DNA from 3 places in the Leptospira koniambonensis genome. Region 3 is predicted to be linked to each of the others. Evidence: riboswitches for the same ligand, from Rfam matches in the RefSeq annotation. Region 3 holds a riboswitch; each other region holds the start of a gene.

The links. Region 3 has a riboswitch for cobalamin ahead of EHQ52_RS08320 (LIC13354 family exoprotein). Riboswitches for the same ligand answer to the same signal wherever they lie in the genome.
Region 1: another riboswitch for cobalamin. It lies ahead of EHQ52_RS02305 (CbtB domain-containing protein); the one in region 3 lies ahead of EHQ52_RS08320 (LIC13354 family exoprotein).
Region 2: another riboswitch for cobalamin. It lies ahead of EHQ52_RS18970 (TonB-dependent receptor); the one in region 3 lies ahead of EHQ52_RS08320 (LIC13354 family exoprotein).

What each region holds. Positions count from the first base shown of each region.
Region 1 covers NZ_RQFY01000001.1:501,928-505,206, forward strand. Annotated here, with positions in the region: gene EHQ52_RS02295 (Crp/Fnr family transcriptional regulator) at 1-333, opposite strand, end outside; gene EHQ52_RS02300 (SDR family NAD(P)-dependent oxidoreductase) at 520-1,374, shown strand; cobalamin riboswitch at 1,505-1,688, shown strand; gene EHQ52_RS02305 (CbtB domain-containing protein) at 1,828-2,010, shown strand; gene EHQ52_RS02310 (CbtA family protein) at 2,001-2,816, shown strand; gene EHQ52_RS02315 (CbiX/SirB N-terminal domain-containing protein) at 2,813-3,279, shown strand, end outside.
Region 2 covers NZ_RQFY01000012.1:225,195-228,473, reverse strand. Annotated here, with positions in the region: gene EHQ52_RS18970 (TonB-dependent receptor) at 1-1,342, opposite strand, end outside; cobalamin riboswitch at 1,369-1,545, opposite strand; gene lsa26 (surface adhesion protein Lsa26) at 1,988-2,728, shown strand; gene EHQ52_RS18960 (CapA family protein) at 2,833-3,279, opposite strand, start outside.
Region 3 covers NZ_RQFY01000004.1:922,347-925,625, forward strand. Annotated here, with positions in the region: gene EHQ52_RS08315 (LIC_13355 family lipoprotein) at 63-932, opposite strand; gene EHQ52_RS08320 (LIC13354 family exoprotein) at 963-1,547, opposite strand; adenosylcobalamin (AdoCbl) riboswitch at 1,741-1,867, opposite strand; gene EHQ52_RS08325 (flavin monoamine oxidase family protein) at 2,107-3,279, shown strand, end outside.

The DNA.
Region 1 (3,279 bases), on a different contig from region 3:
ATCTTCTCCGCTTAGTATAAGTAATTCTGTAGGTTCAATACTTTCGACAGCAAGTTGGCTGCTCTCATAAGTCCCTCTGTAACTATGAATAGAAGTGATCGCTCTGTTCTCAGGGAAAAATGCGATAGTGATATCACGGCCTTTATCTTCAAATTTTAATCGCAGGCATCCTTTCTTAACAATGAATATGTTTTTAGTGTAAACCCCTCTTTTGATAAGTTCTGTTTTTGCTGGGACCTTCTTTTCTTTTAACATGGAAGTATAACGGTCCCAATTTTTTTCTAAACTTGGGACTTTCTTCCTTAAATTTTCCAGTAAAGGTATCGGATACATCTTGAGCCTTGAATTCTTCCGTATTCGGTATCATGGGAATGAAAAGGCAAGATTTGTTTTGGGACCAAACCAGGAATTTAAAATTTTGGAACAAGTTCTCTAATTCTTTATGTAAAAAGTTTCGAATTAGATTGAATAGTTTCCTAAAAAAGGAAATCTTGCCCGCATCGAAGAGAATTTTTAAACATGTCATTCAGCAGATACAAAGGCAAAAAAGTATTTATAACAGGTGGTTCCGCGGGCATAGGCAAAGGAATTGCGATCCAATTAGCAAAGGCAGGAGCAAGTGTAATCGTTTCTGCCAGAGGAAAATCTAACTTAGAAAAGACTGTCCAAGAGTTAAAGTCTGTAGGAGCTCCAACAGCTGTTTTTGGATTCGCAGTTTTGGATGTTTCTGATAAAAAAGCCCTCGAAAAAGAGGCCAAAAAGGCAATCGAGACTTTAGGTGGATTAGACCTTTTAATCTGTAGCAGTGGTTTTGCTAAGGCCGGAGAAGCTTCCGACCTTGATGACGAAGTTTATAGAAATCTAATGGATGTAAACTTTTTCGGTCATGTAAACAGCGCACTCGCATTTAGTGATCATTTTTCCAAACAAAAAAGCGGAGAGATTGTATTCTTAGCCTCCACTCTTGCATTTTTTTCTATCTATGGATACGGAGCTTATTCTGCGAGTAAGTTTGCGATCGTAGGTTTTGCTCAAGGTTTCCGCCAAGAGATGATGCTTCATGGAGTTAAGGTAAAATTATTCCTTCCTCCTACAACTGACACTCCTGGTTTAGAAAAAGAAAATACTGATAAACCTGAATTGAGTAAAGAGATCGAAATGGGTTCCGCGTTAAATAGAGTTCATGCAATCGATTCAGTAGCAAAGGCAATCCTAAAATGGATCCCAAACAATAAGTTCATTGGATACACAGGTTGGGATTCTTGGCTTCAATATTTTCTATTTAGACATTTTCCTGAATTCAGTATCAGACTTACTGATTCTGAATTAAAAGCTGCCCAGTCCAGGCTGGATAAGAAAAAACAAAAAGTATAACTGCAGTCTTTTAAGGAAACTCTATGAAACCTATTCGTAAAGATTGGAAGGTAGAAGCGGGGTCTAGAGAATTTTGCTCGATCGAAAATAAAATACTATACAAAATCACTCACCTAAATAGATCCTGAAATCTCAGACTATTTTTGTAGGAACATAGATGTCCACATCTATGGGAAGACGGTGCAATTCCGTCACGGTACCCGCCGCTGTAAGAGGGACAAAAGGCACAAGATGTCACTGGGTTGTAAAACCTGGGAAGACGTGCTGAGTAGGATGATCTCGAGTCAGAAAACGCCTTACAAAAATCCTGAAGCTACGTGATCCAGTCTCGGATGTAAGACAATCGCGTAACTAAACTCAAAATTTTTTGTTCATACGATGCTTTGGCGCGATCTTTCGTGTCTTACTATCGCTTATATCTTGTTAGGTGAAGATCTCTTAGGAGGGATTTTTATGCGCTCGATTTCCGTTTCGAAGGATTTTTTGGGAGCCAGATTATGGCTTAGTGGTTCCTTTCTAGTTTTGGTTGGGTTTCTTGCTTTCTCTACAATCTATGCAGTAGGCCTGGAACCTATGGTGTATTTGCACGATACATTTCATGATATAAGACATTCTACCGGTTTTCCATGCCATTAAGATCAGATCTTTCTGATCTTTTACGGGCCGGGATATTTTCCGGTCTGGTGTCTGGCCTTGTTTTAGGGATCTTGGTTTGCGCTTGGAATCTTCCTCTCATATTAGAAGCAGAGAAGTTCGAATCCAAATCAGCATCAGAAAATTCTAATGCTGGACATACGCATGTTCACTCTCACTCCCATGGAGAAGGTCATTCTCACACAAAAGAACAATCTAATCCCACTGAAGTAGCCGAGAAAGATAGTCTTTGGCAAAAAAGAAACTTAGGAACATTTATTGGTTCTGTTCTACTCGGGATTTCTTTTGGGGTTTTAGTTTCCGTTTGGATGGTCTTATTCCCTCCATTTGGATTTTTGGAAAACCCTTCAATCTCCAAGGCGATTTTCCTAAGCTTCTTATTTACCATCGGTGGATTTCTAATATTTTTCGGGATCCCATTTGTAGGACTTCCTCCTGAATTACCAGGAAGAGCATCCGGGGCTTATGATTATCTAGAAAGGCAGGCTTGGTGGTATCTTTGTGTCGGTTCCAGCTTAGTTGGTGTTTTAGGATCTAAAGTCCTTCTAACTTATTTAAATCTTCATAGATTACTAAAATGGGCATTCGTTTTAGTAACGGTATTATTCTTTGTAGGACTTCCATTTTATATTGGTGTGCCTGAAATTTCAGAAGATTTTGCTGCTCCCAAAGAGTTAAGAAACCAATTCGAATATGTGACCTTACTCACAAATTTGATCTTCTGGTATTTATTATCCTCTTTATTTTTTCTATTCTGGAAGCCAAAGCAGGTATTAGGATTCAAATGAAACCTAAAATTGCAGTTCTGGTGCTGGGTCACGGCAGTAGAGAAACAAATTCCAATCTAGAATTCGTTTCATTGGTAGAAGCATATTCATGCACTCGGCCTGATCTAAAAATTTCCTACGCTTATGTAGAACTTGCAAAACCCGATCTGGAAACTGCGCTCAGAGATCTTAGTGAAGAGTATTCAAATATTATAATATTTCCTTTGTTTCTATACACATCTGGTCATATTAAAAATGATATTCCGGTCGTGTTGGACAGAATTAAATCGGAGTTCCCGGATCATTCTTATAAGATAGCAAATAGTTTAGGTATCCATTCTAAAATGGTATCTTTGCTTAGGAAACGTGCAGAAGAGTTTTCACCTTTAAACAAAGAGCAATCCTCTAAGACAGGCGTGATCATAGTAAACAGAGGTTCCTCTGATCCGGATGCAAACGGTGACTTTTATAAAACAGTTCGTTT
Region 2 (3,279 bases), on a different contig from region 3:
GTCCTGCTTTAGGATTCGAAAACTCTGTAGTTTTTATGGCAGAAGCAAACGGATCTTGTTTTCTATACCAAGGTTCGTCTGATTGAAATTTATCCTTATAAGAATCCCAAGAAACTCCTGGAGTCAAAATTAATTTTCCATCCAAGAATCTAAACTCGTCCTCTACTTGAAAAGTGGTATAAGTCCTAGCCTTTCCAGGTTCATATTTCAGATCTATATTTTGAGGTGTACTTCTGGACCTTTCGAAAGTCTCTCTTTCAATACCTGCATGGAATTTCAAAATTTGATAATATTCTAATAAATAAAAAGTAGGAGTTACCTGAAATCCGGATTGCCCCATATAAGCAGTCGAGTTGGGAGTACCTTTGGAAAATTCAGATTTAGGATCAAAAAGATCATCATTCGTGAATGAAGTAAACATCCGAGTTTCAAGCCTTAATAACCCATCAAATAAACCTTTTGTATCCGTTCCGAGGGAAGAAGTATTTCTAAGATATCTTCGATGAACTTTCTGTGTTTGGTTACTTGCAGGTCCAGGAATTCCATGAAATCTATAATTCAGATCATTCCAAAACTTGATCTTTGTAGCTCCGATATCACCGCTCAGACCGATCATACCAGAAGTTCTTTCATATTGGGCATTTCTTCTTCTATCAATCGTATCATCCAGAGGATTGACGAGCACGGTCCCATGATTGTTTAAGAAGGAAAAGTTTTGGTCGGATTTTTCTCCCAGCAAGAATACACTGGTCCCAATTCCACCGTAAGTTCCTGTATGCGTTATGCTGCCCTTTCCCGTATTAAAACTTCCCGCGCCTATATTTACGCGAGTTTTAGGAGGGCCAGATCCAGTTCTTGTAACTAAGTTTACACTTCCGCCGATTGCCGAACCAGAAAACCCGACGGGCGCGCCACTTCTATATACTTCTATACTTTGTAAATTGTCAAAGGGAAGATCCGCAAGGTTTACCTCTCCACCTTGCGCATTATTAAAAGGAACTCCATCTATAAAGATCCTGGTTTGGTTCGGATTTGTTCCTCTAAGAGAAAGAGTAGAATAAGAACCTAATCCGCCGTATCTTCTGATCCTGACTCCTGCTTCTCTTTCTAAAACATCCGGAAGATTCGTATAACGTGCATTGTATTGGTCCAGATCGATAGAAGTCTGGAAACCTGTTGGGTTCTTTCTGAAATTTTCAGGCTGAGAATTTGAACTGGTCTTTCCTACTACTTTGACAGTGGAAGTTTCAGTCTTCTGGGATTCTTGAGAAAATACTTGGACAGAAAATAAAAAAAGCCCTAGATGAAGTATCTTTCCGAATCGTTTGGGTCTTTTGTGCATTGAGGCCTTAACTCCCGAAAGCCAGAGAATTGAAAGCAGCTCTGATAGGTTTTCTGACTCACGCGAAGGTTCGGACCCTTCCCGTCTTTCGACAGTGGTTTTGTCCGACCGTTTAGGCGTTTACAGCTGCGGGTACAGCTCCGGATTTTCACCGGATTCCCTTTTCCGATCTACTTGCAAGGACCAGGTTCCCAACCCAAGTCGGAGGGGCAATCTCAAAAAGGAGCTCAGGTTCGCACGGAGAACACAGAGCTCACAGAGTTTGTTTGCCATGTAGGAACTCCTACAATGTATATCTTCTCAACTTCGCGGCTTTGTGTGAGACGCAAATACAGCGACTTTTGAGTCACGCCAAGGCGCCAAGACCGCGAAGGTTTTTAATCCAGAATCCCCGCCAGGGATGCGAAGGGCTTTAATCCGGGCAAAGCCCGGATGAGCGCCAGCGAACCCAGAGCAGCCCGGTCTTCGCGTAGCGAAGAGGCGGCCAAGGTTTTACTTAATATCGGATATTGGAGTTCCTACATTTTCAAATTCAGAAAGAAATATTTTCTTGATGTAAGATAAAAACCGGAAAGGATTCACGAATTCGTGCCCCAAAGGAAACAGCTTGGGGTCTACCTACATAATATGGAGCACCGAACTCGAATGAAACGAATTCCATCCTTAAGATTTCTTCTATTAGGGATCTTTCTTTTAACTACCTCATCCTTATCAGCAGCCGGAACTTATTCCGAAGGTTGGACAGTTGCAAAATTGATCCAATTCGAAAGCAGAGGGGTCATCTTTGAATCTTACGAAGGTCTTATTGAAGTTTATACTATAAACGATTCAGAAGCTTGTGATGAAATGAAGGACGAATGTTTTGTTCCTGCAAAACAAAAGATCGAATTCAGCGTACGTCCTGAAAACGCAGACGTAGTGAATTTTTTAAGTAAAAATTTAAACCAAGAAATTTTGGTCCAATACAGGATCCACAGATTCGAGGCAATCGCTTTATCTTCCAAATACGAAGTGGTAGGAGCACAACTCCAAGAAAGATCTCTTCCTAAAGGTCTACCTGATAAGATTGTAAGCAAAAATAAATCCGGAGGAAAAAGAAATTTTTCCGTTACTGGACGTATTCTAAGTTTAGAATATAAAGGAGTTATGATCGGAACCTGGGAAGGATTATATCTGGATGAGACCAGAAATAAAGTTCATCCATTTTCAGTCACTGACGAAGAGATCGCAACCTTTGCGACAAACACTCTTAAATTCGGTCTTAGATATTTCTTAGGAGTTTCTGTAGCTTATGTAACTGGCTTGAGAGATTCTCATTATGATATTTATGAGATCAACTTCAAAGCTCCTGCGGGTGCATTGGAACCAGCTAGCAAAACCGAATAATTTACGTTAAGGTTTTATTAAGTAGAAAGCCGATGCGGGAATTCCTACATCGGCTTTTTTATTTTAGAATGTCGCTCTAGGAATTCCTACAAGGCAAACTTCAATTAAGGATGGAAACTTCCATCAGATTGGAACTTAGGTCCTTTTCCTGGAAAATCAGATTTAGTCAAAGATTGGATGAGTTCAGTAGTCTTAGCGTCTGGATCTGGAGCAGGAATTCCATTTTGGCTTAATTGTAATGGATGGATCTTACCTTTGATAAAATTCCCTTGTTTATCTAAATCTGCTTCCAAGACCAAAGAATAACCCCCGTATCCTTTCGTAGAGAATACTCTATATCCTAAAAAGTTTCCTAAAGAATAAGCGATCAGTTTTCCTTTATATAATTCGAATGCTCTAGGCAAATGAGGACCATGTCCAATAAATAAGTCTGCACCTGCATCGATCAGAGAATGAGAAAGAGCGACTAGATTTCCTCTATATTCTCCGTAAAATCTTTCCTGTTCATTTTTTACATGTAAAGCTGGTCCGCCTTCTGCTCCACCATGAAC
Region 3 (3,279 bases):
TTTTAAAAATTTTAAATTGTTAAACAGAAATAAGATCAGAAGATCTTTCTTTCAGTTAAAGGTTAAGGGGTTACAGATTTTGCAATGACTCCGTCTATATCTGGATTTGCGTGAGCCGCATCGATAGGCAGAGAGGTCAAAATTGTTTTAGCTGCTGATATTTTAATATAAGTAAATCCATTCGTTTGGATCTCGTTTTTTAACGTTCCATTACAACCAGAACCAGAGTTTCCAAAATTAGGATCTGCTAAATCGAAACCGTCTCCACCCCCACCTCCGTTTACAATATCCGTATCGAAAACTTCGGAGACAGTCATTGGATTAGAGTCTTGGTTATAGACGAACGGAGTGATTCCCGCGAATCGATTCCAGTATATAGGATTTCCTACAAAAGTATTTGGATCTGAGTTGGTATAGGTTGGATCCCATCCGCACCAATTCGTTAAGTCATTGCCTACCTCTACTATTAGAGGCTCCATAAAAACATTATCGAAGGAGTTCGAGTTATTTTGAACTCCAACGAAGAAAGGGTTTTCATAAACTATAAAATCGATACCGCTTGCAGGAAGTACCTTTACTCCTGACCATCTAAGTATAATTGAAGATCCGATTCCGGAAGCTTCTAAACTATACACGTCAAGAGAACCGTTAAAGTTTCCTTCTCCGCGAATACCGTCCACTGAACAATCCGAATCTTTAAATCCAATACCATTGCTTGTCGGAGCTGAAATGATCTCGTCCGCTACAAAAATCCCACGACCTGATTCGGGAGTTCTTTGATCGCAAGCACTTAAGAATCCGGGCCCTCCTATTCCTAAAGCAAGAAGGGCCTCCATACCGGAAGAACTTTTAGAATCATCACAACTGATAAAACTTAAAGAGAAACAAGTAAACATTACATAAATTTGAATGATATTCTTAAGTCTGAACATTTACATTTTCCTCCCGTTATCCGACTTATATCAGTTTTGAGATTCGAGTCTGCTCCAAGGAGCCGGATCAAAGCCGCTATTCAAACCACAACCTGCATTGATATCATTCGTATCGGAATAAAAATCTAGATCATCATCTTTTGCTGATGCTAATGTTGTTTGAGTGGAAACATCTGAAAGATCTGGACAAACATATGTTTTACCGTCTTTAACCATCCATCTTAGCCACGCATAATTTCCTTGGGAAAAGGAAGAAGCAGAAGTAAAACGAACATAAACTACTTTTTTATTCGTGTCGATTTCCTGAATTTCTCCGTATAAGTAGCTGTTGCCAAATGTTTCGTCGAACATAGTTTGCGCTACGAGTGAAAGAGAAATATTATATGTTCCAACAACTACGTTTCCAGCTGCGGTAAAGGTCCCACCTGGATAATCTGGAGTTCCATTATAATAATTATAGTTACCTGCGAGTGGGTTTAATCCTGCTACAGCTACTAAGGCAAGAACGTTTTGATTGTCTGACTTGCTGGATTCGCCCAGATCAAAACAATTAGCGAATACGAATAGCGAACATACTGCAAACGTTAGAGCAGCCATTCTTTTGAATTTTCTCATTTTTCTCTCCTGATTTCTGCCGGATGTCGCAGAAAAAGAAAATATAAGCAATATAACGTTAGTCGATCATTGATCTTATAAAGATCAGAACAATTTGGTATTTGCTGTGTTTTCTTTTTCCGTTCGAGAGCCCCGACATTTTAGCTTTCGGGGCCCCATCGCAGAAAGCGCGGATGCGCTAAAGAGCGAGATTTACGATACCCCCCAACCTCGAGGTTAAAGTATCGCGGGGAAGATCTGGCTTATTCCGTTTAAAACGGACATCACAGTTGCGGGTCAGCGCGGGATTTACACCCGACTTCCTCCCTGAAAGCGTAATTCCAGGTTTTGGTTTAGCACTTCCGCTGGCAAGGGAAAAAGTATTAGGATACAAAAGTCATCTATTCCTTGCAATATCAGGATAAATCAGCGATATTTAAAGCATAAGAACAAATAGGAAGGATTCGGTACATAATTTCATATCGATGAGACATTCTACTTCGCAAAAAATTCGGGAAAGATCTTTCATAGACCGAAAATAAAAGAGAGAGTTCTAATAAAACTTCCAAAGAGGAATCCGATGAAAATTACCCGATCCACTTTTCTGAAAGCCGGAATTTTAACTACCGCTGCTTTGTTAGGAAGTCGTAAGGGAAATTTATCCGCTCAGAATACAAATTCTGGAAAAAAAGTAATCATACTTGGCGGCGGACTCTCCGGACTTTATTCAGCATACATCTTAGGAAAAACAGGAAGTAAAGTAACTCTGATAGAAGCCACTGATAGGGTGGGGGGAAGAGTTAGATCCATACAAGATCCTTCCGGTCATGTTGTGGATCTAGGAGCTGAATGGGTCTCTTCTGAAGATAAAACAGTTCGCAGTTTAGTTAGAGAATTAGGATTAAAATTACAATCTTCTCCTTTGGCTCCGGATCTGTTTTTAGGAACTTATAAAAAAGCAGGTACCTGGGAACTTTCTTCAAAATCGCAAGAGATCTTAAGTAAATTAGTATCACAAAATTCTAAATTAGATACTGCACAACAGCAAGCATTAGATCGTATTAGCATTTATAATTATCTAGTATACCAAGGAGTTAGTCCTGAAGATCTAACTTTACTTGGTCATAAACTTTCTCTTCATTATGGAGATAGTATCCGAGTTCTGTCCGCTGAAAAAGTTTTAAGCGATCTTGCACAATTTCCTCAAAGGAATAGCAAGATAGAAGGTGGAATGGAAAACATCGCCAAAACCTTGGTGATGAATATAGAAAACACTGAGTTTGTTTTTTCAGATCCAGTTCTTTCTGTAGATCAGGATTCCACTGGAGTTACGGTCACTACTGCTTCTGGAAGAAAATTTAACGGTTCTACTTGTATCTGCACTTTACCTGCGAATCAAATCTCTAATGTAAAATGGAATCCAGGTCTTGATAAAGAAAAACTTTTGGCAGCTTTAAGAGTTCGTTATTCTCAAATTTATAAATTGTTTTTGGTATTAAAAGAATCTCCTTGGGAATCTTCTCCATTTGCAGTTCATTCTGATGCTGCGGCTCAATTTTTATATGATGCAGGAACCAAGTCTGATACTTCAGATAAGGTTTTAGGAGTGATCGCAAACGGGGACAGATTCTCTGTATTTGATTCTGCCAACCAAGACCAAAAGGTAGAATATATTCGTCTTACTCTGGAGCGCTTGGGTTTGAAGAAGGATCTGCAAATCCAAAGATTCTATTTTACGGAAAGTAAAAAGGAT